4 regions of the Paenibacillus sp. FSL R5-0887 genome follow, and region 1 is predicted to be linked to each of the others. Evidence: riboswitches for the same ligand, from Rfam matches in the RefSeq annotation. Region 1 holds a riboswitch; each other region holds the start of a gene.

Region 1 (7,997 bases):
ACAGCTCCAGCATATTCCAGAGCTGGCGAGTGAAGGCCACACCTTGGTTATTCCAGCGCGATGCATCATTCATATTGATCTTGCGATAACGCTCCTTAAGCTCTTTGATTTTGCCAATGGTCGCTTCCAGCTTCGGATTGTGCCGCACCACGGTCATATTAGCGGTCATCCATTCGCCCAGTTCCTTGTGGATCACATAAGCATTCTCTGTCCCTGACATTGCCAATAGAGACTCATATTTGTCCGTTTGCTTTTTGTGGAAGCTATCGAATACGAAAGAAGAGATATCCTGCGATGATTTCTTCAGGCCTTTAATGTATTCAACAGCCTTTGGTCCTGCGACCATACCGCCGTAAATAGCAGATACCAGAGAGTTGGCGCCTAGACGGTTCGCTCCGTGATATTGATATTCACATTCTCCGGCTGCAAAAAGACCCGGAACGTTCGTCATTTGATTGTAATCAACCCACATGCCGCCCATAGAATAGTGCACAGCCGGGAAGATCTTCATTGGTATTTTACGGGGATCATCCCCCATGAATTTTTCGTAAATTTCAATAATCCCGCCAAGCTTCACGTCCAGCTCTTTTGGATCCTTGTGAGAGAGGTCCAAATACACCATGTTCTCGCCATTAATGCCCAGCCCTTGATCCACACACACATTAAAAATTTCACGTGTAGCAATATCGCGCGGCACCAAGTTACCGTAGGACGGATATTTTTCTTCTAGGAAATACCACGGCTTCCCGTCTTTATAAGTCCAGATACGGCCGCCCTCGCCACGTGCCGATTCCGACATCAGGCGGAGCTTGTCATCTCCCGGAATAGCCGTTGGGTGAATCTGGATAAATTCTCCGTTGGCATAATGTACGCCCTGTTGATACACCGCACTTGCGGCTGTCCCTGTATTAATAACGGAGTTCGTTGTTTTGCCAAAAATAATACCCGGCCCGCCGCTTGCTAAAATAACAGCATCCGCAGGAAAAGTCTCAATCTCCATCGTCTTAAGATTCTGGGCACTGATGCCGCGGCATACACCTTCGTCGTCGATGATAGCTGAAAGGAACTCCCAGTTCTCGCGTTTAGTTACGAGACCTTCAGCTTCCCAGCGGCGCACCTGCTCATCCAACGCGTACAGCAGCTGTTGGCCTGTAGTCGCGCCGGCAAAAGCTGTACGGTGCCGCTTCGTTCCGCCGAAACGACGGAAGTCGAGCAGACCTTCCGGTGTGCGGTTGAACATAACGCCCATCCGGTCCATAAGGTGAATAATACCTGGCGCAGCTTCACACATCGCCTTAACCGGCGGCTGATTCGCCAAAAAGTCACCGCCATAGACGGTGTCGTCAAAATGCTCCCAAGGGGAGTCGCCCTCACCTTTGGTATTTACAGCGCCATTGATGCCGCCTTGCGCACATACGGAGTGTGATCTTTTTACAGGAACTAATGAGAATAAATGGACATGCGCACCGGCTTCCGCTGCCTTGATGGTAGCCATCAGGCCGGCCAGGCCGCCGCCCACGATAATGATATCGGATGTTGCCATGATAGTTCACTCCTTTTATCGAAAATATCAGAAAGGATTCTTAAATTAAATGAAGGTCTTTATGGACTGGGCAATGGTTGCTGCAGTTTGAAATTCACTGTCACGGAAAGTAACCAGCGAAATCAGGAACATGAAAGTTACTAATACAAATATGCCAAGACAGAGGTAAGAAGATACCCGCTGTGCACGTGGACCAACGGTAATTCCCCAGCTGATCAAGAAAGACCAGAGACCGTTCGAGAAGTGGAAGCATGCAGCAACGATACCGATAATATACAGTGTCAGCAGAAGTGGCTGAGTCACGATATCATGCATCAGACCGCCTAATTCTTCGTGCTCCACATTACCCACCGCCACCTGAACCCGTGTTTGGAACAAGTGCCAGACGATAAAGATGAAGGTAACAATACCTGTAATCCGTTGCAGGGTATAACGCCAGTTTCTTTCAATGTTGAAACGGTTCAAGTTCGGCTTGGATTGATACGCAATATAAAGTCCGTATACCCCATGGTACAGCAGAGGAAGCCATATACCGAACAATTCCAGGAAGAAGACGAGCGGCAGGCTGTTCAGCCATAACACGCTGTCAGTGAAACCGGAAGCGCCACCCTCTACAGCCGCAAAATTCGTCATCATGTGCTCAATGAAGAAGGCTCCAAGTGGGATAACGCCTAGCAAGGAATGAATCTTTCTGGAATAAAATCCTTTCATACAAAGTAACCCCTTTCCGATTAAAACAGCGTTTTCATTAATGGGTATTCACCGCCGGAACTACATTTGACACAGGATAACGTTGACAATCCAATGACAATAATTCCTTAATTTACCGTTATCCTAGAGTTTACCGGACTTAGTTTTATTTTTCACAAAATGTGAATATCTTGTGTCACTTTTCATGTTACTCTTTTTTCGCTTATAAGGGAATTGCAATCTAATTATTAAACGTTATACAATAAACGCATAAGAATAGATTTTATATGATAATAATTCTCATTTAGCAAAACAACATTTTCCGACATAACCTGATTTTCCTTATGTAATAAGAACAGTTACTCTTACGGCTATGAATTTCATCACTACTGATCGTACATCGCATTAGGAGAGGAACTCAATTATGTTTGACGATTTAGATGTTTTTGCAGCAGTTGTGGAACATTCCAGCTTAAACCGGGCCTCACGCCAGCTCAATCTATCCCAGCCCGCCTTGTCTCGCAAAATTTCTAAACTCGAGGAACGTCTGGGGGTCGCACTGTTTAATCGTTATGGCAAACGACTGGAGTTAACCGAGGTTGGGCGTCTCACTTATTCCTATGCGCTTGAACAACGGCAGCAGCGTTCGAAGTTTCTGGAGGCTCTTTCCAAATTCAAAGAGGGGGAGCCAAGGCTTGTCACCTTGGGGGCTAGTCTTACCTCCCTGCAGACCACGCTTCCGCCGCTGGTAAACGCTTATATGGACAAATATCCGACCGCAGAGCTGAAGCTGATCACTGGCCGAACGCATGAGATCGTATCCTCAGTTAGTGAGGGAAAATCAGATGTAGGTCTGATCGCTTCCTCTATTCAAGAACCCGGGTTGCGCTGCATTTCTCTATTTGAGGATCAACTGCGACTAGTCGTCTCAGAGCAGCATCCTTTAAATTTATCTTCCAAGCTAACCATGGATAATCTATCCCGGCTGCCTATGATTCTCTTCTCAAAGGGGACCTGGTACCGGCGTCTGACGGACGATCTATTCCAGCGCTGCGGGATTGATCCCGATGTGCGCATGGAGATTGACTCCTTCGAAGCCATCGTACGGCTGCTTCCGACCGTCAAAGCGGCTGCGTTACTGCCAAAGTCTTATCTGCGTCCAGAACTGCTGAACGGCGGCGGGCTGGTGTCCTTACATATCAAGGAGCTGGAGCAAACTCAACGGACCACCTGCCTGATCTACCGTGACGATGGAAGCATGAGCACGGCGGCTCGCAGTCTGGTGCAAGTTACCGAAGAGATGTTTCTGACAGAACGCGAGCAGTAAAGCCGGACCAAATGAATCAAGGGGCGCACCTAGTGATCTCCAAATGAGGCAATAAGTGAAGTACTTATAGCGTAATTAGGGAATTTCTCCCTGAAGTTCAGAGATTTCTGTTCAGCAGACTTAAAATTAGGGAAAACTTCCCTAATTTTCGGCCGATTCAGTAACTAATTAAGGAATCCCTCTGTTTATTAGGGAGGAATTCCCTAATGTCGTTCATTTAGAGCGAATAGCGGCTATTTTCAGGGAGTTTTTCCCCAACTAGTTTAAAACCCACTCTGTACATCGCACAAACAAAGAACACATATCGCTTTTCGCCACACATATTTCACCGTCACAGATACCACAAATCATCTAATTGCAAGCCGTACGATAACCACACCTAGCAAGTCGCGCACCGACCAAACCAACATTATAGAACACTACGCATGGTCCATAGTCATATGGCATATTAAAATCCAATACGTTTCCTACTCTTTACTCCATAAAAAAGAAGCTGCCCCCAAGTAGAATTCACTACTTTTGAGTCAGCTTCTTTTCCTATGATTCTTGGTTCACAACTTCACTCTCAAAACGGTCAATACTTTCATTAGGACCAATGAGTACCATAACATCGCCTTCACTTAAATAATCATGGGCAGTTGGAGCGACGATTATTCCACTTTCCCTATTTAGGGCAACAATACTGCAGCCATATTTAGCTCTTGTATTTAAATCAGACAAGCTTCTGCCGTTCATGCAGGACGGTACGGTCAGCTCGACAATTTTATAATCCTTGGACAGTTCAATATAATCCAGCAAATTGGGCGTCACCAGCTGATGTGCCACACGAATCCCCATATCCCGCTCCGGAAAAATAACCCGATCAACCCCCAGCCGCGACAGTGCGCGGCCATGAAGGATAGAGATTGCCTTAGCCACCACTTGCTTGACTCCAATCTCCTTCAACAAAATGGCCGCCAGAATGCTTCTCTCCATATTGTCACCAATCGCAACAATCCCACAATCAAAGTTCCGTACACCAAGCGAGCGCATAATTCCCTCATCTGTAGCATCTGCTACTACCGTATGCGTCAGCTGATCGCTCATTTCCTCCACGCGTTCTTCATGGTGGTCAATGCCGAGCACCTCGTAGCCCATTTCCATCAGCTCAAGCGCCAGGCTTGAACCGAAGCGACCTAAGCCGATTACTACAAATTGCTGTGCTTTCATTTCTAATTAACTCCTATCCAATAATTATTTTACCTTCCGGATACTTATACAGTGGTTTACCCTGTTTGGGACCGAGTGCATACGCTAAGGTTAGTGGACCTAGCCGACCTGCAAACATCGTCAGACAGAGTAGAACCTTACCGATCGCTGACAGTTCCGGAGTTAGCCCCATAGTCAGTCCTACCGTAGCAAAGGCGGAGGTCGTCTCAAACAAGATTGCCAAGAAATTACTGTCTTCAGTTGTGGAGAGTATCATCGACACAGAGGCGATTAACAACAAAGCCAGCAGCGTGATCGTTAATGCCTTGTAGATGCGCTCTTGAGCCAGCCGATAACGGAACAACACAACATCTTCCCGTCCACGCAGCATAGCAATTACAGCACCAATCATCATTGTAAAGGTTGTTGTCTTGATCCCGCCGCCCGTTGAGCCCGGAGAAGCACCAATAAACATAAGAATCACTATAAAAAATTGTGTAGCCTGCCGAAGTCCAGCAATATCTACTGTGTTCGCGCCAGCCGTACGGGGAGACACGGATTGAAAGAAGGCCGATAATATTTTACCGCCGAAATTCAGTGAACCCAGGGTACGAGTGTTAGTAAACTCAAATATAAAAATAACCAAAGCTCCGATCAGAATCAGCCCTGTGCTGGTGGACAGGACAACTTTACTATGTAGAGACAGCCTGCGGGTTACCCGAAACTCCACCAGATCTGACATTACAATAAAACCAATCCCGCCGGAGACAATCAGAAACATTACAATAATATTCACAAGCGGATCATATACATAATCAGTTAAACTGCGAAAATCCCCAAAAATATCGAACCCCGCATTATTAAACATAGACACCGCATGAAATATGCCATAATAAATCGCTTTTCCCAACGGCATATCAAAAGCCCAGCGAATAGACAGCAGCACAGCGGCACAGCCTTCTATGACAAGAGAATATATGAGGACTCTCCGGATCAGTCGCACAATTCCTTCCATAGAGCCTTGATTCATGGCTTCCTGTAGGATTAGCCTGTCCCGCAAAGATATTTTACGCTTTAACACCAGTGAAAATAGAGTGGCCATGGTCATAAAACCTAAGCCGCCGATCTGGATCAGGATCATAATTACGGTTTTCCCAAAAATGGTGAACGAAGTTCCGGTATCCAGCACAACAAGCCCTGTAACACAGGTTGCCGACGTTGAAGTAAATAATGCATCAATAAATTCCACGGAATTCCCGCTTGTGCTTGAGATGGGCAGCATAAGCAGCAAGGCCCCTATCAGAATGATCGATGCAAAACCAAGCACCAGTATCTGCGGCGGCGAGAGCTTCAGAAACTTAAATTCAGAAATCCTGCGAAACTGTGAAGCCACTTTGCTCACCTTCTTATCAAAAATTCCAACAAAAAAAGCACTGGAAAACCAATGCTGACTTGGTTCCTGCAGTAAATTAGCCTACGAGGTTAGCTGTCGGATTCGGACTGTGCAGGCTGCCCTATTCGTTCCCAGAACGAAATTCACCCCTGATGAAAGTGCCATTTATCGTGTACACTCCACTTTTCATCACTTCTTATGGTTCCCCCGTTTTCACCAGAAATTCGGCTACTATACAATTGCATACAAATTATATACGTTATTTAGTGAATTCACAAAGACACAATTAATGCTCATTCACATGAAAAAATGCGGTTTAAAGAGACTGCATCAAAAGGAGTGCCTTTTCTCATCACTTTTCCGTGTTTTCCCTGCAATTACACCGATTCTCATCATTCGTGCAGAAATGAACACGATAAAATTCATGGTATAAATTCACATGACTATTCTATACTATCTCTATTACCCATAAAAAGAACATATAATGTTTTTTGTAACCAACCAGGCACTAATACTATAATGGAACATAACATTGTCAGTACATAACAAGGAGGCGTTACATGAATCCCGTCGGCCAGCCCTTACAGCAACGTGCCCTCTCCAAGAGGCTCATCATCTCGGGCATTATCGGTCTTATTCTATTTATTATGTTTCAGATTTCCCCTTCACTGCTTAGTAGCCCTACAGGTGAAGATACCACCGTCATTAGCAAGGCAGAAGCCCGTGACCAAGCCATATTATTCGCAGAACAAAAGCTCAACTACACCGAAGCACCAAACGATCAATGGAATGTACTTTACCAGACGGACTCTTCCTTTTATGGTTATATGTCTCGCGAGAAGCTTGTGGAGGACTACACCAAGAAAAAATTGGATCAAAACTATCCTTTTGATGTCTTTCGGGCAACGCTTACTCCTTCAGCGGAGCAAGAGCCGCAAATCATCGTTGACCTCAATATGTATACCGGTAAGATTGTCGCTTTCTCAAAGGCTGCAAAAGTTGTCTCCGATGAGGGGCCAGGCATTGCTTCCGTTGGTGCAAAAGAGGACAAGGGAGCTGACCTCACTCTAGCGCAGAAGGAGAATCTTGCTCGTCCTTGGCTTCAGGAATGGGAAGTAAATCCTGCCAAACTACAAATTGAATCGAATACAGGAAGCCATGGGCTAGTATATACGGATAGTACTGTTCAGGTCGGCGAATCCTTATTGCACTATTATTTTGATTTCAGTGGAGAGCAGGTATCCAGCTTTAATGCCGGATTCACTGCACCGGCTTGGCATACCTCCTACGTACAAGGACAGACCTCTTTAGCGGAAAAGCTAACATTATTCGGTTACGGTATACCCACACTGATTTTAGGAATTCTGGCACTCGTCTACAGTATTCTTAGAAGAGAGCATACTTCCTTTAAACGTGGAGTATTCCTAAGCTCAGCCTATTTTGTAATCATGATGATCAGCACCTATAATATGCTGCCTGAATCAACGGGCGAAGGGCTAGAAGCACAGATTACCTCTGTCATTATGTTTATCATTTATGCTTTGTACAGCCTGCTGATGTCCTCCTTGCTCTACTTTTCTTTAGTGGGCGGCAATGGCTTATGGCGAAAAGAGGAAGGCATGAACCCTTGGCCCCGCGCCAAAGAGCCCGGCTATGGACAATATGTGTTGGACAGTATCCGGGCTGGATACATCTGGGCTTTCGTTCTGCTAGGGGTGCAGACGGTTATGTTCATCATATTATCGTTTACCTTGCACAATTGGTCTACTACAGACGCCACCCAATCTCCTTATAACATGAGATATGCTTGGCTTCTGCCTATCGTCGCATGGCTCGCTGGTTTATCTGAGGAAGCC
Region 2 (7,997 bases), 2.1 Mb from region 1:
AATAGCTGTAGTAGTTATCATTTTTGTTGGATTGTTTATGTTAGCTTCGAAAGATGCAGCAAAGAATGTCTCTACAGGAGAACCGGTAGAATTCAATTACAGTGAGCTACCTAGGATTGGTAATGAGGATGCACCTGTTAAGCTTGTTGAATTTGGTGATTTCAAATGTCCAGCTTGTTCCCAATTTGCTGGCTCCATGAAACCGAAAATTGTTCAAGATTTTGTCAACGAGGGAAAAGCAGCTCTTTACTTTGTAAATATGGCTTTCGTTGGTCCTGACTCTGAGACAGCTTCACTAGCTGCATTGTCTGTATACCATCAGAATAAGGATGAATTCTGGAAGTTCTATGATGCTGTGTATGCGCAGCAAGGGGATGAGAGCGTGGAATGGGCCACTGAGGATTTCTTGGTAAGCCTTGCTGAAAAAGAGAAATTAGCGATCGATTATGATCTGTTGCGTAAAGACATCCAAGAGAAAACTTATGCAGATGAGCTGAAGAAAGACATTCAGTTGGCAACTGACGCAGGCGTGACAACTACGCCTTCGCTCTACATTAATGGAGTGAAAACGGCTGAACCTTTCGATATTGAAGCGATTACATCTGAAATTAACACCGCCGCAAAAGCAGTGGAGGCAAAGTGACAAAATTCCTATCTTTTTGCAAGCGTAACTGCCTCTATCTGGCCTGGTTCGTCTCTTTGGTTGCTGTAGCTGGTAGCTTGTATTTAAGTGAAGTCTTGAAGTATGAACCTTGTAAGCTTTGCTGGTTTCAGCGGATTTTTATGTATCCGCAGTTATTTTTATTGGGAATTGCCACTTTCCGTGGAGATAAGCGCATCATTCCTTATGTGCTTCCATTAAGTTTGATTGGTGGCAGTATCTCAATCTATCATTATGCGGAACAGAAGATTCCAGCGTTAAGTAAAGTTCTACCTTGTACAGTTGGTGTTCCTTGTAATAAAGATTACTTGAACTACTTCGGATTTATAACGATTCCTTTGTTAGCTTTAATAGCGTTTGCTCTAATAAGTCTCCTTCTTTGGTATGGACGTAGGGAAGAAGAAGTGATTGAAGTAGATGCTGAGGAGAGCTTAGGATTTTAGTTTTTACTTTGGAAGGTACAAAAAAGCTGAAAAGGTATTAAAATCACGGGCTAGAGGGATAATTGAAGATAATGAAAGAGAGCATCCAATAAGACGCTATATTTGAGCTTATTGGATGTTTTTTCATTCTTTTTTCATTTTTTTCAACGCTTTACTGTAGGCACTTTGTAGACTAATATTAGACCTTGTGAGAAGTTGAATATGCGCTGAATTTTCTTAGGAAAAACGGGGGAACCAAACTTGGCATTCATGCCAATGGGGTGAATCGGAACCGGGTCGAACAGACCTCTACCGTAGGGCTATAACCACAGCCCGAATCCGCCAGCTAACCTCGTAAGCAAGGTGGGAAAATGACCATGCATAAGCATGCGGATCATTTCCGTATGCTTATTTTTGTGTCTGCATTTATGAAATCCACCGATGAAAACAGCGCACGGAAATTCCGTTTCAGCTCCCAAAGAAAGGAACTGTATCCACCATGGTAAGCAAGGTAAAACGACTATTGATCGGACGTCCGATGAAGTCGAATGAACTCGATCATGAAAAGTTATCCAAGGTTAAAGCACTGGCTGTTCTGTCTTCTGATGCGCTCTCGTCTGTAGCCTACGGAACGGAACAAATTCTGATTGTACTAGTGGCTGCCGGGTTTACTGCCATCTGGTATTCCCTGCCAATTGCATTAGCCGTATTGGGCCTGCTGGCCATCCTGATTTTATCCTATCGGCAGACGATTTTTGCTTATCCGCAAGGAGGCGGAGCTTATATCGTAGCCAAGAGTAATCTTGGTATTCCGACAGGGCTGCTCGCTGGGGGTTCATTATTGGTGGATTACATTCTTACCGTAGCGGTTAGTGCCTCGGCAGGGACGGATGCGATCACATCGGCTTTTCCAAGTCTTCATAATCATACTGTTCTCATCGCTGTATCTGTTATCGTTTTATTAACAATCATTAATCTTCGCGGAGTGACTGAATCGGCTTCATTTATCGCAATTCCAGTGTATTTGTTTGTGGTTTCGATTGTTGTTCTGATTATCTCCGGTATCGTTAAATATGCAATGGGTGGCGCGCATGCGAATGTTCCTGAAATAGGCAGCGCCGTATCTAATGTAAGTTTGTTTCTACTATTAAAAGCGTTTAGCTCTGGTTGTTCAGCCCTAACGGGGGTTGAGGCCGTATCTAATGCGATCCCAAACTTTAAAGCACCCGCTGAGAAGAATGCAGCCAAGACGCTAATGATCATGGGACTTATCCTTGGCTTTATGTTTACCGGAATCACTGTGCTGGCGTATTGGTATGGGATTGTGCCAGATGAAAAGGCTACGGTTGTCTCTCAGATCGCTGAATCGACCTTTGGCCGTGGCGGATTGTACTTTTTCATTCAAGGGATTACAGCAGTGATTTTGTTCTTGGCAGCTAATACAGCATATTCAGCGTTTCCGCTGCTTGCCTTTATGTTTGCAAAAGATAAATATCTGCCACATGCATTTATGGTCCGTGGTGACCGCCTTGGCTTCTCAAACGGCATTATTTTTCTAGGAGTTATGTCTATCATACTTGTGACTGCATTCCATGGGAATACGGAAGGTTTGATTCCACTATATGCGGTAGGCGTGTTCATTCCTTTTACCTTATCCCAACTGGGGATGATGGTGCATTGGATCAAAACAAGACCCGCTGGATGGGTGAAAAGATTTGTAGTAAATACCATCGGTATGCTGACTACATTGACGATTACGCTTATATTTATCATTACTAAATTCTCGAGCGTATGGATGGCATTCATTTTCTTACCTGCTGTAATGTTCGTGTTCCACCGTATTCATAAGCACTATTTGAACACTGCGGATCAACTGCGTATATGTCCGGCTACGGATAAACCTGTAATTAAAGGAAGTACTGTAGTTGTTCCTGTTGCAGGGGTTACACGTGCTGTATTACATTCCATCAGCTATGCGAAGTCTCTAACAGATAATGTTGTTGCTGTGTATGTAGGCTTTGATGAAGAAGACATTCATAAGATGGAGCAACGGTGGGAGGAATGGAATCCAGGTGTACGCCTGATTGTACTTCGTTCCAGATATCGTAGTATCATTCGTCCGTTAGTGAAGTTTATCGATACGGTAGAGTGGAAGACCGCTGCGACGGATCACATCACGATTCTGATTCCACAGTTTATTACCAAACATTGGTGGCAAGCCGTGCTTCATAATCAGACCAGCTTTTTAATCCGCTCGTATCTAATGAATCAAAAGGACGTTGTAGTAGCGACTGTCCCGTATCATTTAAATAAATAAGTAGAAGATTAAAGATGAGGTTATATCCGGAACGTTCGGAATATAACCTCTTTTGTATTTTATATGAAGGAAATTGTTGCAAATCCACAGAATTTGAAATTTATATGTTGACACAGAGAATGAGAATCAATATCATTTAAAAGTGAAGCAGAGGTAAAGGTCACCTTTGAATATCAAAGCAGTTACATATAGGAGGGTTTTTAATGTTTTGGCTTAACAGAAAAAGATCAGGAAGCATGAAAGTGACGATGAGCGGACTAATAGTGATGACGCTAATACTTTCCGCTTGTGGTAATAATAATGCTGAAAGCTCATCAAATGCAGGAACAGCGCCTACAGCAGAATCTACAGAGGCACCTGCTGCACCTAAGACGTTAACAGATGCAATGGGTCATAAAGTAACGATTCCGGCTAATCCACAGCGCGTTCTGGGTTCATATTTGGAAGACTCTTTGGTAACTCTGGGTGTAACTCCAGTAGCTCAATGGTCAGTTACAAACGGCGTTCAGGATTATCTGGCCACTGAATTGAAGGATGTTCCTACAATTAGTTACGACCTTCCGTTAGAGGCTGTAACCAGCTTTGCTCCGGATCTTATTATCATCCCATCGGAGTCTTCTGTTCAGAACGGGATTTACGATCAGTTGAATAAGATTGCACCCACTTATGTAATTGGGGATGAACTAAATCAAGATTGGCGCAAATCGTTGCTCAAGATGGGTGAGATTTTGAACAAAACCCCTGAAGCAGAAAAAGCCATTAAAGATTATGATGTTAAAGCAGCGGCTGCGAAAGAACAGCTTGCAGGAGCTATTGGACAAGAGTCCGCGGCTATTTTATGGTTGGTGCAAAAAAACTTCTATATTGTAGACGAAACCCGCAGCAGTGGAGCTGTATTATATACAGACCTTGGCGTAACGCTGCCTAACTTAGTAACAGAGATCCCAGTAGGAACAAGAGCAACTTGGAATCCGATCTCACTAGAGAAGCTTTCTGAGCTGACCGCAGATCATATTTTCCTTGTAAATAGTGATAAGACTGAGGGTTCGGAGATCCTAGATAGTGCAATCTGGAAGGGCATCCCAGCTGTAAAAGCTGGAAATGTGCATGAAATGAGCTCAACAAGCAGCTGGCTTTACAGTGGTGCGAACGCTGGCAGAAAAATCATTGACGATGTGCTAAAAAGTCTTGTGAAATAAAAGTCGTAATTCACCATGAATGAGACTGATCATTTCGGTGGGGAAGGGCGTGCAGATCAAGTATCTCGGGATACAAAGATCTGCACCATTTTTTTATAAACCAATCCCATAGTACGGAAAAATCGATCCTGCAATTGTACAACATAAATATTTTTGCGATAATGAGAATGATTGTTGTTATCATATAAACCATTGTAACTATTGAATAAGGAGACGACTCATGGTTTCACCCTCAGATTTCGCAAATCGTATTAAAAATGAACCCAAAAAAGCTCTACATACCCGACCGGCAGCTGCCATTGGTATTCTTATTTTTGGACTTGCTGCCATTGCCTTCGGATTGGCACTTTCGGTCTCAGTGGGTGCGGCAGATATCAAGTTAGCTACGGTATGGGAAGCTATATTTCATTTCAATCCAGATTTACAAAAACATCAGGTGATTAGAGAACTGCGATTTCCACGTGCTATTGCTGGCGCCTTAGTCGGTGCTTGCTTCGCAGTAGCAGGGGCTATCATGCAGGGGATGACAAGAAACCCGCTTGCGGATTCAGGGCTGTTAGGTTTGAATGCAGGAGCAGGGGTAGCGCTGGCCATAGTATTTGCTTTTGCACCCTCACTCTCATTCACTTCACTAATGTTGTATTGCTTTATCGGTGCCGCTGTGGCCTCTTTTATCGTATTCGGAATCGGTTCGCTTTCTTTTAATGGCCTGACCCCCTTGCGATTGACATTAGCAGGTTCGGCAGTTAGTGCTTTATTGGTTGCTATTAGTCAGGGAGTAGCTATTCTTTTCAACTTATCTCAGGACATAGCCTTCTGGTTAGCTGGTGGGATGGGTGGAGCTAGCTGGACTCAGATCAAGATTATATTCCCTTGGGTGGCCGTAGCCTTAATTGCAGCGATGATGTTATCACGATCCGTCACATTGCTCAGCTTAGGAAGAGAAGTTGCGGTTGGTCTGGGGCAGCGGACAAGGTTAGTTCAATTGGCATGTATGATTGTTGTGGTTATCTTAGCTGGAAGTGCGGTTTCAACGGTTGGCCCGATTGCTTTTATAGGACTAATTATTCCACATGTTACACGTTATTTCGTTGGAGTGGACTACCGCTGGATTATCCCTTGCTCGGCAGTTCTAGGGAGCTTATTGATTATCTTTGCAGATATTGCCGCAAGAATGATAAATGCACCTTATGAGACACCGCTAGGAGCTTTAATTGCCATCATCGGCGTACCGTTCTTTATTTATTTAGCGAGTAAGCGGAAGGGGGAGCTGTAATGCCCAAATTAACCCTTACTCCAGATGAAAAAGAACGCCGCACACGCGCCTTAACGGTGTTAGTGCTCCTTGCTATACTGATCGTCGTTGTGTTTATAGTCAGTATGAATACAGGGTTTATGCGTCTATCCCCACTAGAGGTATTACATACACTCATGGGTGATGGAACACATCAGCAAAAGCTTATTTTATTTGATTTCAGATTACCCCGCATCGTAATTTCATTGTTAGTTGGAGCGGGCTTTGCAGTATCGGGCTGTATTCTACAAAGTCTCGCACGTAATGCACTCGCAGAACCGGCTACGCTGGGCATAAGTGCTGGTGCAGGTTTTGCGGTAATCATTTTTATCTCGTTTTTTCCGGCTACAACAGCAGCTCCGGTATTTGTCTTGCCTCTCCTAGCGCTTGGTGGGGCTGGCCTGACCGCAGCTTTAATCTATATTCTTGCCTACCGGAAGGCAGATGGTCTGTCTCCTACAAGGCTGATCCTTATCGGGATTGCGGTCGCTGCAGGAATCAATGCTTGCCAGCTTGTATTGGCACTTAGGCTTGATCCTAATAATTATCAATTTGTAGCTACTTGGATCGCCGGGAAAATATGGGGTGGGGATTGGAGATTCGTCCTTGCTTTGCTGCCTTGGATCGCGATTCTGTTACCGTTCGCCTTCTATAAAGCCCGGGTTCTAAATGTATTGAATCTAGGGGACCATACTTCATTAGGTCTAGGAATGCGTGTGGAGAAGGAACGTATTCTCCTTCTGGTAACAGCCGTAGCGCTTGCCGGCTCCTGCGTCGCGGTAAGTGGAGGTATTGGCTTCGTCGGCCTGATAGCACCACACCTGGCTCGCAGGCTGGTGGGACCCCGTCATCAGGTGTTATTACCTGCTAGTGCTTTGACAGGGGCGCTTCTTATGATTACCGCTGATACCATTGGTAGATGGGTATTGCAACCTGCCGAAGTTCCTACTGGCATTGTGGTTGCGATTATTGGCGCACCTTACTTTTTATATTTACTCGCCAAGTCGAAAGCGTAAATTAGTTCATACTTAGGAGCATAGCTCCATAAAACTTTTAAGGGAGTTGTAGATCATGTCAGAACGTTTGAATACAGAAGAATTAAGTATTGGGTATGCTGAGGCTACTATAGTTAAGGGATTGAACTTGTCTATCCCTACGGGGAAAATCACCGCACTAGTGGGCGCTAACGGCTCCGGTAAATCTACAATCCTCAAAACGATGGCCCGGATTATGAAGCCGAAGAGTGGCACCGTAATGCTGGACGGCAAATCGATCCATAACTTTTCAACTAAAGAGGTTGCTCGTCAGCTAGCGATTCTACCGCAGAACCCAACGGCTCCTGACGGTCTGACGGTATCTGAGCTGGTCAGCTATGGTCGTTTCCCTCATCAAAAGGGATTTGGCACGATGACCGCAGAAGATCGCAACATCATCTCCAATGCCATCTCTGTTACGGGCATGGAATCTTTTCATGATCGCCCTATTGACCGTCTCTCTGGTGGACAACGTCAACGCGCTTGGATCGCTATGGCGTTGGCTCAAGAAACAGATATTTTATTCCTTGACGAGCCTACAACGTTCCTAGATATGGCGCATCAGCTCGAAGTTCTTCAGCTTTTGCAAAAGCTGAATGAGGAAGAAGGCCGTACCATCATCATGGTCGTGCATGATTTGAATCATGCTACTCGTTATGCGCAGCATATGGTAGCGATTAAGTCCGGTACTGTGGTTAGCGAAGGCTCACCTACTGAGGTTATGACACCAGATGTATTGCGGGAAGTGTTTGGAATTGAAGCGGATATCGTTCCGGATCCACGTACGGGTGTGCCACTGTGTCTTCCTTACGAGCTTGCTGCCTATAAAGCTGTGTAATTATCATCTAAAATCATACAACGAACAGGCTCCCGTCATTGACAAGGGAGCCTGTTCGTTGTTACAGTTGTGGTTGCCTACAATTTCATAATAACTCTTTAAAATAGATCAAGGACCATCATTTATACATGGTTAAAGGAGCATGAAAACATGAATATTGACAAAATTCAAGATGATCTAGAGCAGCTAATGACTGCAGGAATAGTGAAAAGTCATGAGAATTTAAAAGATC
Region 3 (7,997 bases), on a different contig from region 1:
CCGAAAGTCGAAGACAGAGGAAATGTGCCAACGTCTGGAACAAGCTATTGAAGATCATCCCTATGCCAACCAAAAAGAACTTGCAGAAATCCTCGGGATTAGCCAAGCCAGAGTGAGTCAGCTCAAACGCAAGCTTAGCAGTACAAGCAAATCATAAATTAAAAAAGCTTCGACGCTCCTATTTCCGGAGGTCGAAGCTTTTTTTATATCGGATAACCCTTCTGGAGGCTCCTATACTATTCAGTCAGTGCAGCTTTAAGCTCATCTGAGGATGCATTCCACCATGCTTCATTATGAGAGATCAGAAGGGATTTGAGAGCCGACTTCTCAATGGCTCCAAGCCCTGCCACATCGATCTTGCGTTTAAGAGCTGCATCCAGCTTATTGACATGCTCGGCAAGAATTTTCCATCCGCGGCGCGCTTCTGTATCAATCCACATTTCACAGGCTGTGATTCCACCATAAAATTGAGCTTCCAATGTACGGTCTACCGCTACCCATACCACCCAAACCTGTCTTCCATTCGGTACATCTTCACGATTCATGGAAAATTTAATTCCTTTTTCCACCTTGCTCTTGGCATGCATGGCACCGATATCAATAACCGCCACATCACCATCAATAATGACAGGTGAAACGTTGTTGAGATCTATAGAGCCTGCTCCAAAGCCTTTATGTTTACTTTTAGCGTTCACAATATTTAAGGCAATCTGTTTCTTGCCCTCCGGTTGTATGTTGTCCACGAGTGCACACCCTTCCTCTTACGAATAATTTAATTTTAGCTAATAATGCGGCGATTGCAAACATATACATCCCGTAGATGCTTGTCACGGGAGGAATCACACTATGAAGTCACTGTCATTAAAGTACATCATCTTTGCGACCCTGGCCATCCTCGCGCTGCTGGGAGGAGGAATATGGGCCTTTTCAGGGGATAGCTCAACAGCTTCTGTTACTAGCTTTGCTTCAAAAGAGGCCAAGTCCTCCAGCGGCACAGCGCCTGCAGCCGTACCACAGCAGGTATTGCCTGAGAGCGCGCCTGTCCCGGCAGAGGAGGCTTTAAGCCAGCGGGTAGTCGAGTATCACATTGATGTCCAGCTTGTTCCTGACACAGAAACCTTAAAAGCTTCTGAGACAGTAACCTGGACACACCCCGGAGTAAAGCCAGTAAGTGATTTATATTTTCACATGTATCCAAATGCATTTGCCTCATCAGATACCACCTTTATGAAGGAATCCGGGGGGACGCTCAGAGGCGACAGCATGCCTGAGAACGGCTTCGGAAATATGACGCTGACCGATCTGCGCACGACAGAGGGAACTTCGCTAATGCAAAGAGTGCAATATGTTCAACCTGATGACGGCAATATCAACGATAAGACGCTTCTAAAGGTACATCTTCCTCAGCCTGTTAATGGTGGGGAAAGTGTAACACTTAAGCTTCAGTATGAAGTCCAGCTGCCCAAAATCTTTGCTCGCATGGGTGCTTCAGGTAACTTCGTTATGGCTGGGCAATGGTTCCCTAAGCTTAGTGTATACGAGCCTAAGGGCACACGCGGAGTTAAAGAAGAAGGCTGGGACCTGCATCAGTATCACGGGACCTCTGAGTTTTACAGTGATTTTGGCATCTTTAATGTAACGATTGCCGTTCCTTCCAACTATACGGTGGCTGCGACCGGATTTCCTGTAAAAAATGCCAAGCTCAAACAAGATCAAAAAATATATCAGTTCTACGCCGATGATGTCCACGACTTCGCTTGGGCTGCATCCCCTGATTTTACAGTAGCAGAGGAAGCTTTCTCTACGCCGGAAGTGCCTGGAGTACGAATTAAGGTGTATCTCGACCCACTGCACAAAGACTTACAAGAGCGTTACCTTCAAGCTGCCAAGGCTGCCCTGACCTACTTCAGCAAATGGTATGGCCCTTATCCCTACTCTACGCTGTCTATTATCGTCCCACCTAAGGAGGGAAACGGCGCGGGAGGAATGGAATATCCTACCCTTATTACAGCCTTTGGGGCCGCGGATTCTTCTCCAGATACCTCACTTGAAAGAACCGTCATTCATGAGATCGGCCATCAATACTTCTACGGTATGGTAGCCAGCAATGAATTCGAGGAGGCCTGGCTGGATGAAAGCTTTACTTCCTATGCCGAAGACAGACTTATGGAACAAGAATACGGTATCAAGTCTAATTTGCCTTTACAGGCCAGCCTGGTAACTATACCTGAGCCGTTAAATCTGGAAACGTGGAAATATGCAGGGGCGGATTCCTATAGCCGAAATGTTTATATCCGCGGCAAGCTTGTACTTAAAGATATCGAACGCCAGGTAGGTACCAAAGCAATGAACAACATCATGTCCTCCTACGCTCGTAAGTTCCGTTTCCAGCATCCCGCTACGTCAGATTTTCAGAAAGTCGTTGAGAAGGTAACCAAAAAATCATGGCAGGCCTATTTCGATGATTACATTTATGGTGATGGTGCGCCTGACTTCTCAGTAGATACGATTACTTTTAAAAAAAATAACAGCGGCGATGCTCAAAGCTACGAATCATTAGTGAAGATTTCAAATAAAGGGAGCCATTACGTTGATGTTCCCGTGAAATTCACATTCGCCGACAGCTCTTCGGTGCAGCGGGTCTGGAACGGTGAAGGAGCAGAGACTACGTTTCAATTGTTAAGCGATAAGCCTCTTCTCTCTGCTGAGATTGACCCTGAGCATTCCATCTTATTGGAGAGCAAACATTTAAACAACTTTAGGCTGGCGGAAATAGAGCCCAAGACGCTCTCTCGCTGGACGTTAAGTGTAACTAAACTACTTGAAACCGTGCTCGGAACTCTTGTCTGGTGAGGTGAATGATTGTGAGAACATCGATAACCCGCGGCTGGCAAAGCATGAAGGAGCAATTTTATATTTTAATTCTGCTCTTCATCTACCGACTGCTCTGGGGCTACTTTATGTATGGTTTCATCCGATCTGCCATTATTCCAATTCTACTGCGCTATCCAGATAAAGACGCCGGCGGCAGCGGTATGGGCAGACTGTTGTATTATATCGAGGGACAGTTCAGCTTGAATACTGACCCTACGATACGCACTTGGTTATGGATGCTTCTAGGACTTGTTGTCTTGCGACTTCTGCTTTCTCCTTTCATAAGGGCAGGATTGCTGCATGAGCTGCACCAGGAGCGAAAGGGCGAGCGCGGGCTGTTCTTTTTCCCCGGCATGAAGATCTATGGACTACCTGTCTTAGTCTTTAGCCTAATCGAATGGGTGCTGACCCTGCTGCCGCTTTACTGGCTTGCTCCAAAAATGTACGGGCTGTTCTTATCCTCTTTGTTTAACTACACTTTGTTACTTCATTTAGTACCATACGTATTGGCATGGCTTATATATATTTTTATCGTGCGCCTGTTTCTTCTATATATGCAGTTTGGTTACACCGGCGGTACAGGAATGTTCTCCTCACTGTTCATCTGCTTGCGGTCACTGATTCCTGCTATAGGTGTTTCCATTGTACTTGGTGCGGGAGGCTTGCTCTTACTGCTAGTGTGCGGACTGACGGGTCTGTTCTGTCCCGGCCTGCCGGCACTTATAATACGGCAAATCTCACCACTACCTTCTACGCTCTTAAAAATGTGGGGAATCTCTGCACAATATCATCTATGGTGTAGCAAAGCATTTCCACAATAAATTAACCTTATTTGACATAATAAAAAGGTCCCAATTCCTGTATTCAGGAGCTGGGACTTTTTCTCATTACGGATAACTTAAGAGTATTTGCAAAATCATAAAAGCTCTGTTACAATAAGTCCTGTGCTATTAGTAACAATTTTGTAATCAATTGAAACGATTCCTACATAACTAAATGTATTTATCGTAAGTGTAACTGTCGAAACGTCATTCTCTTGGTGCTTAACACGCCTAATTCCTTTGCACCGGGAAGTGGGGGAACCATATTTTGGGTGAATTGATCTCGCTTTACAGGGATCATAGGGAATCTTCTACCGAACCCTTAAGCTAACCTCGCAGGCCTTGGAAGGAGTACATCTTTTGAAAAGACATAATTTAAGAAAAAAATGCGTCGCTGCGGCGCTAGGACTTGTAATGGCATTATCTATTGGTGGAGGAAGCGCCTTTGCCGACTCTAAGATGGACACTGTAATCTCAAAGACTATTGGAGTTGCCTATAAAACCGGAGGTACAAGCACTGCCGGATTTGATTGCTCTGGATTTACAAAATATGTATTCAAGAATGTGGGTCTTACTTTACCTCGTACATCAAAAGCTCAATATAGCGTTGGAACTGCTGTATCCAAAAGCAATCTGCGTTCTGGTGATCTAGTGTTCTTTAACACACTTGGCAATGGAGTATCCCATGTCGGCATTTATGTTGGAAACGGAAAATTCGCACAATCGTCCTCTTCGCGTGGAGTGACCATCACTTCACTCAGTCAGGCCTACTGGGCCAATCGTTATGTTGGCGCTAAAAGAGTAATGAGTACTTCAGCTTATCAAGCTGTAGCCTTCGATTGAAACCTTCCTCACAACTATAACCTCATAATTACAACTATATGAACCTGAATCTGATTATTCCCGTAATCAAATTCGGGTTTTTCTTTTTTCCATAATATATTTTTACACTAATAGAGCCCAATTGAAACACGTTTATTTGATAAAAATTGCAATTATATTAAAAATTAGGTCATTATTAACGCTTACATATGCCTTTCTACCGTAAAAATGCCAATTTTTCTGCATTAATATGTTAAAAACGATTGCCAAGCGGCTTTCTGTTTGTTACAATTAGCGCAGTGAGATTTTAGTAACATTTTTGTAATCATTAAGTTGTTATTTACAAAGGTTTTGTCATGTATTGATTACAAGCTAATCCTAATCAACAGTATGAGCCGAGTTTCCTAACTATTAGGAAAACGGGGGAACCAACTTTGGGTGAATTGACCTCCATTATATAGAGGGGTCATAGGGGACCTTCAACCGAACCCTTAAGCTAACCTCGTAGGCATTTGGAAGGGGTATACACTTTTGAAGAAGAAGTTAGCAGCAGCAGTACTAAGCTTTTCCATCATCCTCACCATCGGAGCAGGAAGCGCTTTCGCAGATTCCAAAATGGATAAAGTGATTGACAAGGCCATCGGTACTAAATACGTATCCGGCGGTATATCCACTAACGGATTTGATTGCTCCGGATTTACAATGTATGTGTTTGATAAGATTGGCATTAACCTTCCACACCAATCAGGTTCCCAATATCAAATGGGCACAGCAATCTCCCGTGATGATATAAGAGCCGGAGATCTTGTATTCTTCAATACAAGTGGCAAAGGTGTCTCCCATGTCGGCATTTATGTCGGTGAAGGTAAGTTCGCACACGCTTCTACCTCACGCGGTGTTACGATTAGCTCTCTGAGTGATAGCTACTACGTGAAACGCTACGTTGGTGCTAAGCGCATTATGAGCACAGACGCTTACCAATCGGTTGCTGCTGAATCGGAAGACAATGATGATGTTCAATAAGTAACGTACATAGGCTCTTTTCCAAGGTAACTCTTGGAGGAGAGCTTGTTTTTTTGTCTTATTACTTATTTACCCCTCTCATAATTTGTAAAACATTCCTCTCATATAAAGTTTCTGAGTCGAACCTCCCCCATTTTGTATATAATTAGTAATATAGCAATGTCCTCGTGAAAGGAGATCGTTGACTTTATGATAAATCCCTCGGTAACTTTTCATGTTGTTCCTATGGAGGCAATTCACGGAGAAGCTATTTGTAAGTGGAGCTATACGCCCCCATATAATATTTATGGCTGGATGCCGTGGGAGCAGATGCAGGCTCTTGGCATCGAGTTTGGCGATCCGCAGCTCCGGGAGGAACAATATATCTCCATATTAAATGAACAAGAGGTTTTGTGCGGATTCGCACAGTTGTTCCCGATGGAAGGAGTCGTCCGTTTAGGAGTTGGGATGCGCCCCGATCTATGCGGCCATGGTTTAGGCAAACTATTCGTAGATGCCATCGTCCAGACAGCCTTGAGTCGTTATCCTGATCGAGAGATAGATCTAGAAGTCCTGACCTGGAACCAACGCGCCATTCGAACTTATCAAAAATGTGGATTTACGATTACAGATACGTATGAACGCCGCACACCTACAGGAGACAAACCTTTTTATTGCATGGTCTATGATAAATGATATTAAATACCAGATATTTCATAAGAATGATTGTATTCTCGTTCATTTTTTTGTCACAAACCCTATGATAACGCTTCACCATAAGCTATAATGTAGGGAGCAGCTTACATAGAAGGGACGAATTGGGATGCAGAAATGGATCATGAGCGGTTTGTTTTTTGCCGCCTGTGCCTTTGCGGTAGTACTCATGTTTACACTTCCGGGTAAAGAAGAGGTAGCGGAAGAAAATAAGCCCACGATGCCGGTAGTTCAACTGGACGCAGCAAAGGCAGAAGCAACCGTGAAAGCCAGCTGTATCACCTGTCACGGCGATCAGCTTCAAGGTGGAGTTGGACCAAGTCTTCAGAATGAAGGCGGCCAGCATGACGCTGAGGAAATCTACAGCATCGTCACCAAAGGACGTGGTCAAATGCCTTCCTTTAAGGAGAAGCTAGCCCCTGAAGAGATCGCCAACGTCGCACTCTGGCTCTCAGAGAAAAAGTAACCCATCAAGCAACTAAAAACGCCCGTGTATGAGATAGGTGACTATCTATGCACGGGCGTTTATTTTATGATTTTGGCTAAACTAATGATTTTTTTCAAAGGCTTCATTAAATTCATGCGCCGCTCGAAGATCTAGAGCCGTAATCCCATCTTCTTCATTAGATTCAAGTCGCAGGGTAACTGTTTTATAATCAATCGTAATATGTGGATGATGATCGAAGGCTTCTGAAATCGTGGCTACTTCATCAACGAACGCAATGCCCTTCATATATTGGCTGAACATATATTTTCGCACCATAACATTATTATCCAGCTTCCACCCCTCCAGCTTGGTGATCTCCTCACGCAGTTCCTCTTCCGTAAATAACAATTCGTTTCCTCCCTTACAAAAAATTGCAGTAAAGTGCGCAGTTCCCTTTACTTGACATAGGCGTTAAACAAAACATCCCTTAGCTTCTGAGGTCCAAGGGATGTGCCAGGATAAAGGCGATATTTTCGATTTAATGTATTCACAAATCCCAGCGATTATAACTCGGCTTTATCAATTTTAACACGGGCTACTAACTACGGGCAAATTACGTCCAGACGTCTCCTCTGCCTAAATCAAAACCACTGAAGCCAAATCCTCTTCGCCAACTAAAATATTAATGCGATGCGTGTCCTTATCGTAAATAATTACGCCGCTCCCCACTTCAATCATAGGTTCATTACCCAGCGCGAAGAAAAGATCCTCAGCCAATGCTTCCCATACCTCCAGCTTTGATTCTTGGGGTAGTTCCTGCCACTCGTCCGGATCCATCTCAAAAAATAAATATCCATCGGAAATTCGTCCGACGGCTTCGGTCAAATCTGTTAGAATTTCACCGTAATCTCTACCATGCTTTACACCCACGTATATCACTCCGTTTTCTTCACAGATGAATAATTACTTACCTTATCCATTATAGCCGAAAAAATGACTTCACAAAAAACCGAATGATGTCGATAAATAAGAATATACGTTAATTCGGTTTCGCACAGAGTGCCCTGCCGCTGTTTCAAGGATGATATACGCGGCATTGTCGGAACACATCTTAAATCTCACGGACGAGGTGCAAAATGGAAATTTCAACAATAATTGGTTTAATTTTTGGTTTGGTTGCTGTAATCTGGGGCATGATCCTCAAGCACGCTCCACTTCATGCTTTGGCCACACCTGCTGCTTACGTTATTATCTTGGTGGGTACGGCAGCGTCTATTTTCATGGCCTTTCCTTTCAACGAGGTCAAAAAGATTCCAAGTCTGTTCAAAATGATTTTT
Region 4 (7,997 bases), on a different contig from region 1:
GTATAACGTATCAGCCATTGCAGATTCATGAACATGATGCCCTTCAGCGGGAATCCGCAGCTGCTCGTATAAGCTAAGGCTCTTATTCAAATATGCCGGATCGCCATCCAGATGCAGTACTTTACCTGGCACTTCAAAATAAGGAGCTTCCTTGGACGGTGGAGCCCATGTCCCCTCTGTTAGGGTTCCCCCGCTCCGCTGACTTTGCTCCTGACGGTCCTTCCGCAGCTGTGTCAGTGATTCCTTCGCTTTGATCTGTGCTTGCTGTCCCCGTTCCGTTATTCGGGTAGGAGGCACTTGAACCAGGTCATCCAGAGGAGAATCCGCCAACAGGCGGAAATCTGTGCCTTTAATGACGGCTCTATCCTGCACAATATTATCTACACGAAATGTTAAATCACCGCCATAAGATTTGCGAACGACCAAGTCTCCTAAATTCATTACAACCACCACCTCTACCCCATCGTATGGGCAAAGGCCTCAGTTGGTTCATAACTCAACATATTTTTAAAATATAAGAATGTATAATGCTCCACCAGAATAACATCCTTATATTTCTACGAGAAACGGTTTTCGTCCTTAAGACAACAACCGTTTCCTATTGCTTATTCAATTCCAGCGGCTAGCAAAACACCGCTTAAGCGGGCGTATTCTTCAAGACTGAGTGTTTCTCCGCGACGGGTCGGTTCAATACCCGCTTCTGCGAGTAAAGCCTCCAGCTGCTCACGTCCTTGTTCAGGGAAGTAACGAGCCTTCAGATTGTTAGCAATCGTCTTGCGGCGCTGTGTGAAAGAAGCGTGAACCACTTCAAAGAAATGCTTCTCACTCTCCACCTTTACCGGAGGATGCTCTCTAACCTTCAGACGGATAACAGCAGACTCCACATTAGGTTGAGGGATGAATACCGTACGTGGCACGATACAGACGAGCTCAGGCTCGCTGTAGTACTGCACGGCAATGCTAAGACTTCCGTATTCCTTTCCACCTGGAGATGCAGCCATACGCTCCGCAACCTCCTTCTGAATCATTACAACGATGTTATCAAGGGGAAGCTTCTCTTCGAGCAGCTTCATCAGAATCGGAGTAGTCACATAATAAGGCAGGTTAGCAACCACACTGACCTTGTTCACAGTGGTGAAATCTTCCTTGAACATTTCCTGCAAGTTCACATTGAGGACATCATCGTTACGAACCTTAACATGGGGATAGGGGGAAAGTACGTCTTTTAATATTGGAATCAGTCTACGGTCAATCTCTACGGCAGTTACAGCACCCGCTGTTAGTGCCAGACGCTCCGTCAGCGCTCCAATTCCCGGCCCGATCTCCAGCGCCCCAGAATCGCTATCTAGTCCAGCAGCGTCTACAATCTTGTCCAAAATATTCTGATCAATCAAAAAATTCTGTCCCAGGCTTTTCTTGAACTTGAATCCATAACGTTGAATAATCTCTTTGGTCCGTTTTGGAGTCGAAATTTCCTCTCTACCACTCATGAAGTAATGCCTCCCTGATCAATTTGGGCGAGAGCCCCGGCAAATTCCTCCCGCGTAATCCCAAACATCGCCAGCCGCTTGTACAGCTGTTTGCCGTTACAATATCCGATTCCAAGCAAATTACCAAGTGCCATACGTCTTTCAGCAGCCCGAGGGTGTACAAGCATTCCAGCGGCCATAAGATCATCAATACCAATCAAAGCAGGTGCTCCTTCAAAAGAGGTATGTACATTACGCAGCGCATGACGAATCGCCTCTGGCGATGCATTCTCTACACCGATATCCCCTTTTCGAGTTGCGTCCTTCTCTGGAATAAAAGCATGCTTGCAGCCCGGCACCTTCGCTGAAACGATTTTACGAATTCGCTCCCCAGCATGGTCCGGGTCCGTAAGAATAATAACCCCTCTACGTTCCATAGCAAGCGCGATCTTAGCAATTACAGTCCGGTTTACAGCAGAGCCGCCTGTCTCAATGGTATCCGCTTCTACAGCACGCTTAATGGCTACGGTATCGCTTTTGCCTTCAACGACGATTAATTCCTTAATCATATTTCTTGACTCCTTCCAAAAAAAGCAAAAAGAAGAGGATTCGCTCCTCTTCTTTTGGTTAAAGAATGTATAAGTGATGAGCGGTTGCTCTGCGATCAACGAAATGATCATCCAGCGTTCCTTAACGGTTATCATCACTATAGCTTATCAAAGGATTTTTTGCAAAAGCTTCAGTTCTAGTTAAGCTCTGGTTTCACAGGTCCAATCACATAAACGGTACGTGATTTACGGCCGAAATTACGAGCATGGCTCAGGGAATCATAATAGACATCCACTTTATTGCCTTTAATGGCACCGCCAGTATCCTCTGCACGGCGGAATCCAAGCCCATCGATATAAACCCACCAGCCAATAGGAATTACATTCGGATCTACTGCAATTGTACGACCTTCCGTTACGCGTGTTCCGGAGGCAGTTTTAGTACCTATCCCTGGCTCTTCTGACGAATAAGCTGTCATGGAGACGTTCTTAATCATCTTCTTGTACTCAAAGTCTACGCCAGCCTTGCTTGTGACGTTCTTAGTCTTAGCGCTAACTTTAGTCGTTTTGGAGGTAGTGCTTGATTTGGAAGTTGTTGTAGCTTTAGCAACTACAGTAGGCTTAGGAAGTGCTTTAGTACCAACGGCAATGATCTTATCTTTTGTTACCGTTTGTACTTCCTTGCCGATCATGCGCATAGAGGCCAGTTCTCCGTCTTGATAGATCTTTTCAATATGCTGAACCATGACGCCTGGTTTGCCTGCCTGTGCCACTCTAACTGTTCCCACAGTAAGGGAGGGATCTGCTGTCTTAATAACACGGAAAGGTAAGTTAGTTGTTCGCTGTACCGTTTGCTTGTTGATACGAACGATCTTAATCTCCATGTCAGCAGAGATGGTGGTGTCTAACGAAGGAAAAATCTTATCATAGCCTTCTAGGTTGATACCCAGTTTGTCAATCGCTTGACCGATAGTGTCTTCGGTCGTATATAACGTTTTTGTTGCTCCGTCCGCAGTAAGGCTAAATTTCTGCGCACGATTGATAACGACACGGTCACCGTCTTTTATTTCATCACTCAGACCTAAAGATAATTCATCATGCGGCTGCAGCGAAATTTGCTCTTTCTCCAACACATCACCAAGAAGTGCTTCTCGCGTTTCAAGTGTCTGTGTTTGCCCGTCTATTACTAAAACTAATTGTTTATTACTTTGACCGTGTACGTACAGCAGAATTAACAGCGCGATTGCGATTGAAATCACACCTGCAAGTAAAAGTACGCGAGTATTTACTTGCTCCCACCGTAATGCGAAAGACCTGCTGGATGACTGCGAATCATGGGATACCTCTGGTTGGAATAAGCCCATTCTCTCCATCCTCCTTACATAGCCTCGTCGTCAATTTGTATATCATGAGGACTGAATTTCTTTGACGAAACTATTTGAGATTGTCACAGGATACGCACGTATTAACTTAGCGTCTCCTGCTCATGGATCGCCTGCTCGGCACAGCTACTCCCACACCTGTTATATAACAGTATGCGGGCAACATTCAGTTTATTCAAAAATAAAGAAGCCTAAAAAGAGTTCTCTTGAGGACTCTTTCGTGGCTTCTCCGATGTCAGAATACGCGGGAATGTTTGTGCACGAGGTTGCCTCTCTTACTTGCGCTTACGGGGTTAGCTGTCGGGTTCGGACGAAAGAGAGACGCCCTATTTCAGGTCACCCGCTCACGGCGGTTGCCCTTAAATTCACCCCAAAGACCACGTGAAGAAATCAAATATTGTTCTGCGGCAATTCCTAGTCGTATTCAAGATACAGGCATGCGGCAGTTCAATATTGGTTCCCCCGTTCTCCATACGGAGACTCAGCGAGACGATCCATGAATCAATGGCTGTCACAATAACAACAGCTCACATCACTGAAAAGATGATATCCTGTTTTGATGCATGTTGTAAAGGACGATTCAACCACGTTTACGCAAATATATGGTTAAAATATTGTAATAATCAGCCGTTTTTATATTAAAAAAGTTTAATATATCGGCCATTCTCTATTTTTCACCCGTTTTACTCCTGTTTTCAGACAATCCCAAATCGTTCCAGTGCGTTCGCATACGTAATTTTAGCCAATTCTTCCCATGTTAACCCTTTAATTTCAGCCGCAGCCTCTGCTACTAACTTCACATGAGCACTCTCATTTCGCTTGCCTCGGAAGGGGTGTGGAGTCAAATATGGAGCGTCTGTTTCGATCAATAATCGGTCCAATGGCGTCTGTGCAAGCACCTCTTTAGGCACTCTGGCATTTTTGAACGTGATCGGTCCTCCAAATGACAAATGAAATCCTAGGTCTAGACACATTTTTGCGGTTTCCCAGCTGCCTGAGAAAGAATGCATTACGCCACCAATTTCATTTGCTTTTTCCTCCCGTAAAATCCGTACGACATCTTCATGGGCATCACGGTCATGTATACAGATTGGCATTTTTAGTTCACGGGCTAGTCCAATTTGTTTGCGGAAGACCTCCTGCTGCACATCCTTGGGAGAGGTATCCCAATAATAATCCAACCCAATCTCTCCGATGGCCACCACTTTCTCATGGCTGCAAAGAGAGGCGATCCAATCGAGGTCCCCCTCTTTCATATCAATCGCATCCTGTGGATGCCAGCCCACCGCTGCATAAATATAATCATAAGATTCAGCCAGCTTCATCGTTGAAGGGATCGTTTCCCGATTAAATCCAATATTGATCATCTTGCTAACTCCGGCCTCTACTGCACGAGCTATAACTTCCTCGCGATCCTCGTCGAATTGAGGCGCATCTAAATGTGTATGTGTGTCGAACAGATACATTTTAAAGCTCACTCCTTGTTGTTTTTATCAATAGTTCCATAAATATTTGTATTATTTTGCAAAAATCTCTGCTACAGAAAAGGGCAACCGTGTAAGGGCTTTTTTCAGCTTATCCTGTGGGAAATATAGGTGATATCTGCCACGATGAATTCCGCTTATTGAGCGCACAATATCCGATACCTCTGAAATTTCCCGCAATTGCTCATTGCGATCAAGCAGTAAAATTTGATTATTGTCGAAGGCTGCTCCTGGACGGAACACATCATAAGGCAAATCTGTCGGATAATCAATCTCTAAGTCATATTCTGGGTTAAGTCCCGCTCCCGCAAAACTGCTGCGGATTTCCGTAATCATATCTGTATCCAAATTCTCGATCTCTACATATTTATACAGTTTACGATGAATAAAACGGGTACACAAGTCGCTTAATAACTCATCTTCTTCAAGTGTCCATTGCATAAAAGCAGTCTGTACCAGTGCCTCATCAAGCATTAAATATTGCTTCACTGTTACTTCTCCTCGAAAGAGATCTTCCAGCGGAGCGATCATAAAGCGAAATTTGTACTCCTCTTGGAACAATTCTTTAGCTCTACGGAAGATTTGACGCAAAATAATTTCAGAGCTGCGCGTCACCGGATGAAAATATACCTGCCAGTACATTTGATAACGCGACATTAAATAATCTTCAATGGCATGCATACCTGATTCTTTTACTACAATCCGCCCATTATAAGGACGAAGCATTCTCAAAATCCGATCAATATCGATGGTTCCATAGTTTACACCTGTATAGTACGCATCACGCAGCAAATAATCCATACGATCAGCATCCAGCGGACTGGAAACCAAATTGACAACAATTTCATGCTCATATGTCTTAGAGATAACTGAGGCTACTTTACGAGGAAAATCTTCCTCCACATCACGCAATATTTCGGTGATCTCCGTGTCCTCCAAAATAATTCGGCAGGTCCAATCCTCATGGTTCATTTCAAAAGCTTCTTCTATAGAATGTGAAAATGGACCATGCCCTAAATCATGCAGCAAAGCCGCACACAAAGTAAGCAAACTTTCTTCAGGAATCCAATCCTTATACCCGCTGCGCTCAAATTGCGAAATGATTCTGCGTGTAATTTCATATACTCCTAAAGAATGAGAAAAACGACTATGCTCTGCACCATGAAAAGTGAGATATGAGGTACCTAACTGGCGAATCCGGCGTAAACGCTGAAATTCTTTTGTATTAATTAGTCGCCAAATAATCGTATCCTGTACGTGAATATAATTATGAACGGGATCCTTGAAAACTTTTTCTTCCGTGAGCGGCTGCTTCATGAGATCAACTCCTTCTAATAATTTAATATGATTTTAACTAATATCAGTATATAATAAGTAATTATGTCGTACTTTGTCGAAAAGTATCATTTTTGGTCTTGGTAAATCGACAAAATGCTTTCAGGGTAATTCTTAATTTTTATAGGGACATTCAAAGTTCTTATGGAAATTTTCTTATTCAGCCTATGAAAAAAGGTTGACTGATTTGGGAATCGTTGGTATTATAAGTATCATAAAACAGTGAACAATGTCGAATAATGACGTTTTTGGAACATTGAGAGGAGTAACGATTGTTATGATGAAATCAACAGGAATTGTAAGAAAAGTAGACGAACTTGGACGGGTTGTTATTCCTATTGAATTACGCCGTACACTTGGCATTGGCGAAAAGGACGCACTGGAAATTTACGTTGATGGCGAACGGATTATGCTTAAAAAGTATGAGCCTGCCTGCATTTTCTGTGGCAACGCTGAGAACGTAACTTACTTTAAAGGAAAAATAGTTTGTCATGAATGCATATCTTCCATCCCTACCCCTGTGACAAACTAAATTAAATAGTATATAATAGAACTAATCAAATTGTTAATTCTAACCTTTTCATATCTCCTTGACCTCCCGTGACCGCGGGAGGTATTTTTTATGTCTGGGTTTGCCCTCCTGGTTATCCCCTCCCTAAGGGCAATGTGCTTCAAGACGGAACTAGTAATACTTAGTTGTATTTCTTACAGTTATTTTAAATGCTTTTTACCATTAAACGAATTAATTGTATTTTGTACACTTATATTTCCTATATCTCCGTGAAATCAATCCTTTCCACCTTTATAACTGTATGAAGTACAACTAAACGAACAAATACATAAAAAAATTCAAAAATAACTGTACAAATTACATTTAACCCACAGATAAATCACTCAAGCTCGAAACGGCTCCGAAAATCCTTAGTTATTCTAGGAATTCGTCTATAACACTTACTCTTCTGCTCTATCAAGCAACGCATTATAAATATCCCGTTTGGCTACACCCCGGTCTGATGCCGCTTTTTTCATAGCCTCTTTCCGTGGTACATCCTGTGCTTCGTAATGAGCTACATGATCTTCAATGCTTAACTGACGCCACCACGCCGATTCTGCGATTTCTGCATCTTCCTTGCTCTCCCCTTCTACGACAATAACATATTCGCCTAGCGGAGGATGTTCAGCCAGCCATAGTGTACATTCCTCAATCGAACCGCGTAGAAACTCCTCATATCTTTTCGTTAATTCACGTGCCAACACAATCTGGCGATTACCGAATGCTTCTTGAAGATGAGCAAGTGTCTTAACTACGCGATGGGGAGATTCGTAGAACAACAAAGTGCCTTGAGCCGAACGAAGTGGACTTAATACTGCTCGGATGTCCTTACGCTCTCGGGGAAGAAAGCCGATAAAGGTGAACGTATTCGTAGATAGACCAGAAGCGATCAAAGCTGACAACGCTGCGTTAGCTCCAGGGATAGGAATCACCGGAATTCCATGACTTATTGCAAGGGCTACAAGATCCGCTCCAGGGTCAGAAATCGCTGGTAAACCGGCATCGCTGACGAGTGCCAAATTTTTTCCTTCTATTATATAGCGTACAAGCTCAGGTCCACTGGCGGCCTTATTATGCTCATGATAACTAAACAACATCGAAGGTGAAATCTCAAAGTGGCTGAGTAATTTTCGGGTCTGTCTCGTATCTTCCGCGGCAATAATATCACATTCCTGCAATGTACGGACTGCACGATAGGTCATATCCTCCAGATTACCGATAGGTGT

Evidence for each region. Region 1 has a riboswitch for cyclic di-AMP ahead of MKY14_RS16740 (TrkH family potassium uptake protein). Riboswitches for the same ligand answer to the same signal wherever they lie in the genome.
Region 2: linked by a shared signal. The riboswitch ahead of MKY14_RS07365 (APC family permease) and the one ahead of MKY14_RS16740 (TrkH family potassium uptake protein) in region 1 are both predicted to bind cyclic di-AMP.
Region 3: linked by a shared signal. The riboswitch ahead of MKY14_RS26855 (C40 family peptidase) and the one ahead of MKY14_RS16740 (TrkH family potassium uptake protein) in region 1 are both predicted to bind cyclic di-AMP.
Region 4: linked by a shared signal. The riboswitch ahead of MKY14_RS30665 (3D domain-containing protein) and the one ahead of MKY14_RS16740 (TrkH family potassium uptake protein) in region 1 are both predicted to bind cyclic di-AMP.

Annotation. Positions count from the first base shown of each region.
Region 1 is NZ_JBBOCE010000001.1:3,745,789-3,753,785, forward strand. Features, by position in the region: gene sdhA (succinate dehydrogenase flavoprotein subunit) at 1-1,543, opposite strand, end outside; gene MKY14_RS16725 (succinate dehydrogenase cytochrome b558 subunit) at 1,589-2,254, opposite strand; gene MKY14_RS16730 (LysR family transcriptional regulator) at 2,658-3,560, shown strand; gene MKY14_RS16735 (potassium channel family protein) at 4,098-4,769, opposite strand; gene MKY14_RS16740 (TrkH family potassium uptake protein) at 4,783-6,141, opposite strand; cyclic di-AMP (ydaO/yuaA leader) riboswitch at 6,204-6,381, opposite strand; gene MKY14_RS16745 (CPBP family intramembrane glutamic endopeptidase) at 6,702-7,997, shown strand, end outside.
Region 2 is NZ_JBBOCE010000001.1:1,639,274-1,647,270, reverse strand. Features, by position in the region: gene MKY14_RS07375 (DsbA family protein) at 1-643, shown strand, start outside; gene MKY14_RS07370 (disulfide oxidoreductase) at 640-1,104, shown strand; cyclic di-AMP (ydaO/yuaA leader) riboswitch at 1,299-1,458, shown strand; gene MKY14_RS07365 (APC family permease) at 1,583-3,400, shown strand; gene MKY14_RS07360 (iron-hydroxamate ABC transporter substrate-binding protein) at 3,604-4,599, shown strand; gene MKY14_RS07355 (FecCD family ABC transporter permease) at 4,820-5,875, shown strand; gene MKY14_RS07350 (FecCD family ABC transporter permease) at 5,875-6,909, shown strand; gene MKY14_RS07345 (ABC transporter ATP-binding protein) at 6,965-7,765, shown strand; gene murB (UDP-N-acetylmuramate dehydrogenase) at 7,916-7,997, shown strand, end outside.
Region 3 is NZ_JBBOCE010000002.1:2,033,337-2,041,333, forward strand. Features, by position in the region: gene MKY14_RS26830 (AbrB/MazE/SpoVT family DNA-binding domain-containing protein) at 1-157, shown strand, start outside; gene MKY14_RS26835 (YwhD family protein) at 237-743, opposite strand; gene MKY14_RS26840 (M1 family metallopeptidase) at 847-2,853, shown strand; gene MKY14_RS26845 (hypothetical protein) at 2,865-3,695, shown strand; cyclic di-AMP (ydaO/yuaA leader) riboswitch at 3,914-4,052, shown strand; gene MKY14_RS26850 (C40 family peptidase) at 4,110-4,538, shown strand; cyclic di-AMP (ydaO/yuaA leader) riboswitch at 4,901-5,043, shown strand; gene MKY14_RS26855 (C40 family peptidase) at 5,049-5,540, shown strand; gene MKY14_RS26860 (GNAT family N-acetyltransferase) at 5,730-6,215, shown strand; gene MKY14_RS26865 (c-type cytochrome) at 6,343-6,699, shown strand; gene MKY14_RS26870 (4a-hydroxytetrahydrobiopterin dehydratase) at 6,781-7,068, opposite strand; gene MKY14_RS26875 (hypothetical protein) at 7,297-7,590, opposite strand; gene motA (flagellar motor stator protein MotA) at 7,797-7,997, shown strand, end outside.
Region 4 is NZ_JBBOCE010000003.1:45,349-53,345, forward strand. Features, by position in the region: gene yabG (sporulation peptidase YabG) at 1-441, opposite strand, end outside; gene rsmA (16S rRNA (adenine(1518)-N(6)/adenine(1519)-N(6))-dimethyltransferase RsmA) at 606-1,490, opposite strand; gene rnmV (ribonuclease M5) at 1,487-2,038, opposite strand; gene MKY14_RS30665 (3D domain-containing protein) at 2,215-3,381, opposite strand; cyclic di-AMP (ydaO/yuaA leader) riboswitch at 3,667-3,896, opposite strand; gene MKY14_RS30670 (TatD family hydrolase) at 4,095-4,865, opposite strand; gene MKY14_RS30675 (HD domain-containing protein) at 4,917-6,200, opposite strand; gene MKY14_RS30680 (AbrB/MazE/SpoVT family DNA-binding domain-containing protein) at 6,496-6,750, shown strand; gene rsmI (16S rRNA (cytidine(1402)-2'-O)-methyltransferase) at 7,170-7,997, opposite strand, start outside.